3 regions of the Ensifer sp. GW821-FHT05G01 genome follow, and region 3 is predicted to be linked to each of the others. Evidence: predicted binding sites of a transcription regulator. Region 3 holds the regulator's gene; each other region holds the start of a gene.

Region 1 (3,279 bases), on a different contig from region 3:
CGGTGTAGTAGGGATGCTCGTAGCCGGACTGCTTCAGGATCTGGTAGGAGAGGAAGGCCGGGCTGATCGTGCCGACATTCTTCTTCGGACCAGTCTTGTTCGACCAGACGACGAGTGGCGTTTCATGCTGCGCCTTCATCTGGTCCTTCGGACCTTTGCGCTCGGCCGTCACGCCCTTCATGAAGCCGGTGTTGGTGTAGACGGTGTTCAGCGGCGGCAGATGATCGCCGAACAGCACGATGATGGTCTCGCGGTCGCGTTCCTTCGCCCAGTCCATCAGCTTCTTCAGGCTCTCGTCAGCTTCCTTGATGCCCTGAGCATATGTCGCCAGCACCTGGCGGTCGCTTTCGGGCAGGTTGCCTTCAACCTTGATGGTGTTCTTGGCGTAGCGGTTGGCCTCATACGGGCCATGGCCCTGCAAGGTGACCGCGAAGAAGAAGAACGGGTCATCCATGGCATCGGCCTGGCGGATGATCTCGTTGGTCAGGGACTCGTCCGAGGCGAAGATGCCACGCTTCTGCATCGGCGGCATGTTTTCCTCCGACTTGAAGGTGTCGAAACCGAAGGCCTTGTAGACGGCGGTGCGGTTCCAGAACCAGCTCTGGAACGGGTGGATGGCCCGCGAAACATAACCCTCGCCACGGAAGAAGGTGGCAAGCGAAGGGATCGGATTGCGGATGTACTGCTGGTACGGGATGCTACCATAGGGCAGGAAGGCGTTGGAAAAGCCGGTCAGCGCTTCGAATTCGACATTGGCCGTCATGCCGCCGAACTCCGGCGAGAACACGTTGCCGGACTGCATCTCGCGGATCGTCGGCATCGGGTCGGGCGACAGCTTGACGTTCGGCAGACGGGTCGGATCCCAGAAGGACTCGCTCATCAGCACGATAACGTCGGGCTTGCTGCGATGGGACGTCCCGGCCGGCAGCGGCTTGACCGGGATTCGGTCGATCGCATCGGCCATGTAGCCGGCAGGTGCGCTGACATTGGCCATCGGCAGGTTGATCGCGAACGCCAGCGCAAAGCCGTTGTGACGATAGTTTTCGGTCTGATCCCACATGATGGGGATGACCTTCAGGCGATCACGGATCCAGGAGAACTGGTTGTAGTCCATGATGTTCCAGAAGGCGAAGAGCAGCGGCAACGCAAAGGCGGCGCGGGCGATGCGCTCGCGGCGCGTCAGCTTGGGGAAGTTGCGCCAGGCGTAGCGCAGCAAAAGACCGATGGCGGCAACGGCTGCGAGAAGGCCGACAGCAATGCCGACAGCAGTCCAGGGACGGTCCTTGACCAGAACCGGCATCAGTTCGAGAATCTGGCGACCGAAGAGAAAGTCGGTCGGATAGAGCGGGTCGGAAAGGAAGACCTGCTTCTGCTGGCAGATGATGGCCGGTATGATCGCCAGCGGCGCGAGCACCACGGCGGACTTGTGCTCACGGCCGAAAGCACCATCGATGGCGAGCAGAATGAGGAAGAATGCACCGATGGTGGTCCAGGCCGGGCGGGTCGGATCGAGGAAGTAGGAAACCGTGTCGGCCAGGGAGTGGCGCACGATCAACTCGACTGCGAAAACGAGCGCAGCCGCGATTGACAGCGAAAGCAATGCGCTACGTGCGGAGGTCAGCGTCTTGGCGTGCCGCGCGGCAAATCCGGGTCTATCGGCGTAGACTCGTGATCTCCTCGCTACGGCTGAATCGATACTAGCCAACATCTTCTCCAATTTCATCAATGCGTCGTGTAACTGTCATACGACTGTCATTTTGAACAGGGGATGAATGGCTTGTTCAGGGTGTTTGGAAACAGGTTTTCGTCACGTGAGGGTGTGCGAACCGGAGCCGATAACAATCCGAAATAGCAGAATTTTTTTGGAATTTTTCGCTTCGCTGCGATTGGCTGTGGGTATTTTGGCGCGGATTGCGCTAAAGATCGGGGCGAAAGTCAGACGCATTCGTTCGAGAACAGACCGACAGGCCCGCTCATGACCGCTCATAAAGCTGCTCCCACCCTGCTTCGCATCGCCGTTGCCCAGCTCAATCCGACTGTCGGCGATATCGCCGGAAACCTGGCGAAAGCGCGTGAGGCGCGCGCCGATGCGGCGCGCCAGGGCGCCGACCTTCTTCTCCTCACCGAGCTCTTCATTTCCGGTTATCCGCCGGAGGATCTGGTTCTAAAGCCGGCTTTCCTCAAGGCCTGCCTGCAAGCGGTGGAAAAGCTGGCGGGCGAGACCGCCGACGGCGGCCCGGGCGTCATTATCGGCTTCCCGCGTCTTGCCAAGACGGGACGCCACAATGCCGTCGCCGTTCTCGACGGCGGCAAGATCATTGCGGTGCGCGACAAGGTTGATCTGCCGAATTATGGCGAGTTCGACGAGAAGCGGGTGTTCGACCAGGGCGAGATGCCCGGGCCGGTCAATTTCCGCGGCATCCGCATCGGCATTCCGATCTGCGAGGATATCTGGGGCGATCTCGGCGTGTGCGAGACTCTGGCCGAAAGCGGTGCTGAAATCCTGCTGTCGCCGAACGGTTCGCCCTATTATCGCGACAAGGTGGATGTGCGCCATCAGGTGGTGCTGAAGCAGGTGATCGAGACCGGCCTGCCGATGATCTACGCCAACCAGCTTGGCGGGCAGGATGAACTGGTGTTCGACGGCGCGAGCTTCGCCTTCAACACCGACAAGTCGCTCGCCTTCCAGATGAGCCAGTTCGAGGAAGCGCTGTCGATCGTCGAGTGGAAGAAGGGTGACAATGGCTGGCACTGCGCCGGCGGCCTGCAGTCGCGTCTGCCGGAGCGGGAGGAAGCCGATTATCGCGCCTGCATGCTTGGCTTCCGCGATTATGTGAACAAGAACGGCTTCAAGAACGTCGTGCTCGGCCTGTCCGGCGGTATCGACTCGGCGATCTGTGCGGCCCTTGCCGTCGACGCGCTCGGCGAGGAGCGGGTGCGCACGATCATGCTGCCTTACCGCTATACCTCGAAGGATTCGCTCAAGGACGCCAAGGACTGCGCTGAAGCGCTCGGCTGCCGCTACGATATCGTGCCGATCGAGGAGCCGGTGCAAGGCTTCCTCGGCGCGCTCGCCGATATGTTCGAAGGCACGGAATCCGGCATTACCGAGGAGAACCTGCAGAGCCGAACACGCGGCACCATTCTGATGGCGGTTTCCAACAAGTTTGGCTCGATGGTGGTGACGACCGGCAACAAGTCGGAAATGTCGGTCGGTTATGCCACCCTCTACGGCGATATGAACGGTGGCTTCAATCCGATCAAAGACTTGTACAAGAT
Region 2 (3,279 bases), on a different contig from region 3:
CATTCTGGGCCTTCATCTTCTTGCCGCGCGAAATGATCGTCTGGCCGCCACGCTTCTGCATGAACTGGCTGAGCGAAAGCTTGAAGCTCTTCTGGCCACGGTCGGCGCGGATCGTCGCCTTGTTGTAGGAGACGTTCGAGAGTGCCTTGTTCAGAACCGCAGGGCTGATGCCGTTGCCGGCGGCTTCCTGCTTGAACTGCGTCATCCAGGCGGCAAAGCCGCTGCCGTCGTTGCCGCACTGTGCCGCGGAAGCGGTCGCTGGAAGCACCGCCGTTGAAATCAGGGCCGCAAGCCCAATCGCTACGCACTTTGCCGTGTGCATGAAAAACCCCGTGATTGCCCGAATCTGGTTGCCGTTACAAAGATGCCAGCCTTCGCCGGCTCTGTCACCCGCCCCTCAATGGCGGAAAATACCTAACGGTTTCACGTGAATCCGATCAAATCTTCACACGGATACGTGAAACAGCAAACCCCGCAGGCCGATAACGGGCCAGGCGGGGTTCTTATTTGTGTCTTACCGTCTGTTTGTTCAGGCGGCCTGCTTCTTGGCGCGGATCAGGCCGCGGTTGATGAGCAGCTCGGCGATTTGGATCGCGTTAAGTGCTGCACCCTTGCGCAGGTTGTCGGAAACGACCCAGATGTTGAGGCCGTTCTCGACGGTTGCGTCTTCGCGGATGCGCGAGATGTAGGTCGCGTCTTCGCCGGCGCACTCGTAAGGCGTGACGTAGCCGCCGTTTTCGTGCTTGTCGACAACAAGGCAACCCGGCGCTTCGCGCAGGATATCGCGCGCTTCGTCAGCAGTGATCTCGTTTTCGAACTCGATGTTGACCGATTCCGAATGGCCGATGAAGACAGGAACGCGCACGGCCGTGCAGGTGACCTTGATCTTCGGATCGAGCATCTTCTTGGTCTCGGCCAGAACCTTCCACTCTTCCTTGGTGTAGCCGTCTTCCATGAAGACGTCGATGTGCGGAATGACGTTGAAGGCGATGCGCTTGGTGAACTTCTTCGATTCGATCGGGTCGGCAACGAAGACCGCCCGGGTCTGGTTGAAGAGTTCGTCCATGCCGTCCTTGCCGGCGCCGGAAACCGACTGGTAGGTCGAGACGACGACGCGCTTGATCTTGGCATGGTCGTGCAGCGGCTTCAGCGCGACGACGAGCTGGGCGGTCGAGCAATTCGGGTTGGCAATGATGTTCTTCTTGGTGAAGAGCGAGATCGCGTCCGGGTTCACTTCCGGCACGATCAGCGGCACTTCAGAATCGTAGCGCCAGGCCGAGGAGTTGTCGATGACGACGCAACCCTGCTGGCCGATCTTCGGCGAATACTTCAGCGAAACCGCGCCGCCGGCCGACATCAGGCAGATATCGGTGTCGGAGAAGTCGTAGTTTTCGAGGTTCTTGACCTTGAGCGTCTTGTCGCCGAAGGAAACTTCCGTGCCCTGGGAACGGGCGGAAGCAAGGGCGACCACCTCATCGGCGGGAAAGCCGCGCTCCGAAAGGATGTTCAGCATCTCCCGGCCGACATTGCCGGTAGCGCCTGCGACTGCAATCTTGAAACCCATGATCTAAGCTCTCTTTTCTGTCTCTCCTCGTCGGGTGGAGGGGGAAACCGCGCGATCCGCCGCGAGGGTTCCTGTCCCCGGCCAAACCGGGGAGAGAGCGGAGGGCCAGAGACGTCAGACGGTTTTCGTCGTCGTTTTGGCCGTTGTTTTGAAGGAAGCTGGGAAACGCATATCCAGCCCGGCGATTTCTGCCAGGATGCTGCTGTCAGCGAAGTTATGTTCGCGGCGAAGCATGGAATGCCTTCCTTTCCGAGGCTCCTAATAATTGTTTCTATCGGCGAGTCAAGCGTACGATGCTTGGGCGCCCGCAAACGTGATCGTTATGTCACGTCGCTGTCATGGCCGGGCGTTAGGACCGCGGCATCCGACACCTCAAAGGGACGATCGCCATGCGCACGCTTCTTGTCACCCTCTTCGCCACAACGGTTCTGGCCCATGCGGCCCAGGCCGCAGACGTCTATCCGATTGATCGTGCGACGATTCTCGCCGGCTCGCCGTTCGATTTCAAGGTCGAGCTCAAGGGTGCCGTCAAGGCGGAAGACATCAAGGTGACCGTCAACGGCCAGGATTACAAGGCAGCGCTCGGCGCTGAGGCCGCCTATGTCGCGATGGAAAAGGGCAAGGAAGACAAGGAACTCGGTTCGGCTCTGCTCTTGCGCAATGCCGTCATCGGCGCGCCGGGCAGCTACAAGGTCGAGGTAACGGCCGGCGAACAGACGAAGACCGTGACCTGGGACGTCTTTGCCACCGCTGAACAGCCGAAGGCCAAGAACATCATCTTCCTGCTTGGCGACGGCCTTTCGGTCGCCCATCGCACCGCCGCCCGCATCATGTCGAAGGGCATGACCGAGGGGAAGGCCAATGGCCGCCTCAACATGGACGATCTTGAGCGCATGGCGTTCATCGGCACGTCGGCTACCAACTCGATCGACACCGATAGCGCCAACACCATGTCGGCCTACATGACCGGCCACAAGACCGTGATCAACGCCGTCGGCGTCTACGGCGACCGCACGCCCGACAGCCTGGACGATCCGCGGGTCGAAACGATCGCCGAGGCGCTGCGTCGCCAGACGCAAAAGTCGATCGGCCTCGTCACCACCTCGGAAATCGAGGATGCGACGCCTGCCGCCGTCGTCTCCCACACCCGCAATCGCAATGACAAGGCCGAAATCGTCGGCATGATCTACGACGTCAAGCCGGAGGTGATCCTCGGCGGTGGCTCGGCCTATTTCCTTGGTAAGGAAACGCCAGGTTCCAAGCGCAAGGACAACCAGGACTACATCAAGCTGTTCCAGGACGCTGGTTACGCGCTTGCCACCGACAAGACCGAACTTGCCAATGCGCCCGCTGACGGCAAGCTTCTCGGCCTGTTCCACACCGGCAACATGGACGTGACGCTCGACCGCGAGTTCCTGAAAAAGGGCACGGCCGAAAAATTCCCGGGCCAACCGGGCCTCGTCGAGATGACGAAGACGGCGCTCGACCGGCTGTCGAAGAACGAAAACGGCTTCTTCTTGATGGTCGAGGGCGCCTCGATCGACAAGATGAGCCATCCGCTCGACATGGAGCGCGCCGTCGTCGAGACCATCGAGTTCGACCAGGCGATCGGCGTTGCTCGCGAATTTGCCAAGAACAACCCGGATACGCTCATCGTCGTGACCGGCGACCATACCCACGGCGTCTCGCTGCTCGGCATTATCGACGACACCGTC
Region 3 (3,279 bases):
TATTCCTATTTCGCAGCGCAATGTCAACAAAACCAAGCCTTGCAGTGCGGTCGGACCGGGCTCATCCATGCGACGAAAAAATCACCCGGCAGGGCTTGCAAAAATACAACGCCCACCGAGCAAGTTGGGGAAAACCAAGAAATCGATTCGGCGTGATTCCGCGGACTCTTGCCACGGAGTCCGCCGGTCAGTAGGTTAACGTTCAATTACTAGACGCATGCGGCGGACCTAGTCACCAAAAGTGTTATCGCGTTGCAGCTCCGGAGCCTGTCCGGAGCGTGGTGAGGGATTCTGTCATCGCCAACGCTGAGAACGGAGAGTGCAGAAATGAACTGGACTGACGAGCGGGTGGAAAAACTGAAGAAGCTTTGGTCCGAGGGCCTGAGCGCGAGCCAGATCGCGGCACAGCTTGGCGGCGTCAGCCGCAATGCGGTCATCGGCAAGGTTCACCGGCTGAGCCTGCCCGGCAGGGCCAAGGCTGGCGGCACAGCCGCCGCGACCCGGCCGAAGCAGCGCCCGGCCACCTCGGCGCCGCGCGCTCCGAACTACGCTTCGCGCGTCACCACCCGCACGGTTACCCGCCCGGCTGGCGCCACCGTTCTCAAGGAAGAGGTCGAAGTCGATTTCGTTGCCGAACAGGATTTCAGCGTTCGGACGGATGTGGTCGTACCGATGTCGCGCCGCCTTGAGCTGACGCAGTTGACGGAGCGCACCTGCAAGTGGCCGATCGGCGACCCGCTGAAGGAAGAGTTCCACTTCTGCGGCAACGACTCTCCGGAAGCTTCGCCCTATTGCACTTTCCATGCGCGGCTTGCCTACCAGCCGTCCGCCGAGCGCCGCCGCGCTCGCTAAGGCTTCGAAGACAACACATAAAAAAGGGGCCGCGCGGCCCCTTTTTTATTGGATGAATGGCTCAGCTCTCGAGCGAGTAGCCGGCACCGCGAACGGTGCGGATGACATCCGGCATGCTCGAAAAATTCAGCGCCTTGCGCAGGCGGCCGACATGCACATCGACGGTACGCTCGTCGACATAGATATCGTGGCCCCAGACGCCGTCGAGAAGCTGCGACCGCGAGAAAACCCGACCCGGAGAGGACATCAGAAATTCGAGCAGGCGGAATTCCGTCGGACCGAGGCGGACCTCGCGCGTGCGGCGATGCACCCGGTGGGTTTCGCGGTCGAGTTCAATATCGCCGCAGCGCAGCAGCGTAGACAGAACTTCGGGCTTGGCACGCCGCAGCATCGCCTTGACGCGGGCCATCAACTCAGGGGTCGAGAACGGCTTGACCACATAGTCGTCGGCACCGGTGGCAAGGCCGCGAACCCGCTCGCTCTCCTCGCCCCGCGCCGTCAACATGATGATCGGCAGGCGCTCGGTCTCCGGGCGCTGGCGAAGGCGTCGGCAAAGCTCGATGCCGGAAACACCCGGCAGCATCCAGTCGAGGATCAAGAGATCCGGCAGGCGCTCCTGCAGACGGATCTCGGCCTCATCCCCACGCAGGATCGTATCGACATCGAAACCCTCGGCTTCGAGGTTATAGCGCAAGAGCACACTCAGCGCCTCTTCGTCTTCGACAACGGCGATTTTCGGCAACATCAGGTAACGTCTCCTTACCCAGAGCATCCCGTGTTCGATCGAACGCGACGTGATGCTCGAACATATAGCATCTGAAGCGTTACGGGCGATTTCAAACGCACGCGCGAAATCGGGTGGCTACAGACGCAGCAAAGCGGGGCCGCAACCGTGGCTGCGACCGGATGAGGTTCAAAAGCAGGCACTCGAACGTATTCGGGCTTAGTCCTTTACGGCACCCAGCGTCGACGTATTGTCGTCCTTCGGGCGCTCGCCTTCCGGCTGCGCACCCGTCGCCATGTAGTAGATCGTCTCGGCGATGTTGGTGGCGTGGTCGCCGATGCGCTCGATGTTCTTGGCGCAGAACAGAAGATGCGTGCAGGGCGTGATGTTGCGCGGATCTTCCATCATGTAGGTGAGCAGCTCGCGGAACAGCGAGGTGTAGATCGCATCGATCTCCTCGTCGCGCTCGCGGATGCTGTTGGCCTTCTCCGGCGAGCGGGAGGCGTAGACGTCGAGGACTTCCTTGAGCTGCACGAGGGCAAGCTCTGCCAGGTGTTCAAGACCGCGTGCCAGCTTGCGCGGGATGCCGGAGCCGGCAACGGCGATGACGCGCTTGGCGTTGTTCTTGCCGAGGTCGCCGACGCGCTCCAGATCGGAGGCGATGCGGATCGACCCCATGATCTCGCGCAGGTCGGCAGCCACCGGCTGACGCTTGGCAATGGTGATGATCGCCTTTTCGCCGATCTGGCGCTCGGCTTCATCGAGGATGGTGTCGTCGGAAATCACCTTCTGCGCCAATGCGAGGTCGGAATTGACCAGCGCGCGGACGGATTCGCCCACCATCTGCTCGGCAATGCCGCCCATCTCGGAGATGCGGCGTGTCAGGTATTTCAGTTCTTCGTCATAGGCGGACATTATGTGCATGGACATAATCTGTGATCCTTGCGGGCGCGTTCAGGAAACGGGGTGAAGGCGAGCTTCAGCGATCAGCCGAAGCGGCCCATGATGTAGTCCTGGGTACGCTGGTCATCCGGATTGGTGAACATCTTGTCGGTATCGTTCTCCTCGACAAGATTGCCGAGGTGGAACATGGCGGTGCGCTGTGAAACGCGCGCTGCCTGCTGCATCGAGTGGGTGACGATGACGATGGTGAAGTTTGTGCGCAGTTCGTGGATCAGCTCCTCGACCTTGGCCGTCGCGATCGGGTCGAGCGCCGAGCACGGTTCGTCCATCAGGATGACTTCCGGGCTGACGGCAACGGCGCGCGCGATGCACAGACGCTGCTGCTGGCCACCGGAAAGCCCGGTGCCGGGCTCCTGCAGGCGGTCCTTCACCTCGTTCCACAAGCCAGCCTTCTGCAGGCTGGTTTCAACGACATCGTCGAACTCCGACTTGGTGCGGGCAAGCCCGTGGATGCGCGGGCCGTAGGCGACGTTGTCATAGATCGACTTCGGGAACGGGTTCGGCTTCTGGAACACCATGCCGACGCGGGCGCGCAGTTCGACGACGTCGATCGTCGGATCGTAGATATCGTCTTCATCGAGCGTGATCTTGCCGGTGACGCGGCAGTTCTCGATGGTGTCGTTCATGCGGTTCAGCGTGCGCAGGAAGGTCGACTTGCCGCAGCCCGACGGGCCGATCAGCGCGGTCACCGTGTTCTCGCGGATGTTGAGATTGACGTCGAAAAGCGCGCGCTTCTCGCC

Evidence for each region. Region 3 encodes PhoB, which activates phosphate uptake and scavenging genes when phosphate is short. Its sites were predicted from a motif close to TGTCATNNANCTGTCAT; they were not measured.
Region 1: AC07UR_RS09665 (LTA synthase family protein) is a predicted target of PhoB. The motif match lies at 1,740-1,756, and genes of this name have one in related genera.
Region 2: AC07UR_RS15295 (alkaline phosphatase) is a predicted target of PhoB. The motif match lies at 1,888-1,904, and genes of this name have one in related genera.

The regions. Positions count from the first base shown of each region.
Region 1 covers NZ_JBWKSC010000003.1:195,920-199,198, reverse strand. The annotation lists gene AC07UR_RS09665 (LTA synthase family protein) at 1-1,705, opposite strand, end outside; gene AC07UR_RS09660 (NAD+ synthase) at 1,976-3,279, shown strand, end outside.
Region 2 covers NZ_JBWKSC010000005.1:348,928-352,206, reverse strand. The annotation lists gene AC07UR_RS15305 (lytic murein transglycosylase) at 1-322, opposite strand, end outside; gene AC07UR_RS15300 (aspartate-semialdehyde dehydrogenase) at 530-1,564, opposite strand; gene AC07UR_RS15295 (alkaline phosphatase) at 1,954-3,279, shown strand, end outside.
Region 3 covers NZ_JBWKSC010000001.1:455,029-458,307, reverse strand. The annotation lists gene AC07UR_RS02250 (GcrA family cell cycle regulator) at 328-852, shown strand; gene phoB (phosphate regulon transcriptional regulator PhoB) at 914-1,597, opposite strand; gene phoU (phosphate signaling complex protein PhoU) at 1,796-2,509, opposite strand; gene pstB (phosphate ABC transporter ATP-binding protein PstB) at 2,563-3,279, opposite strand, start outside.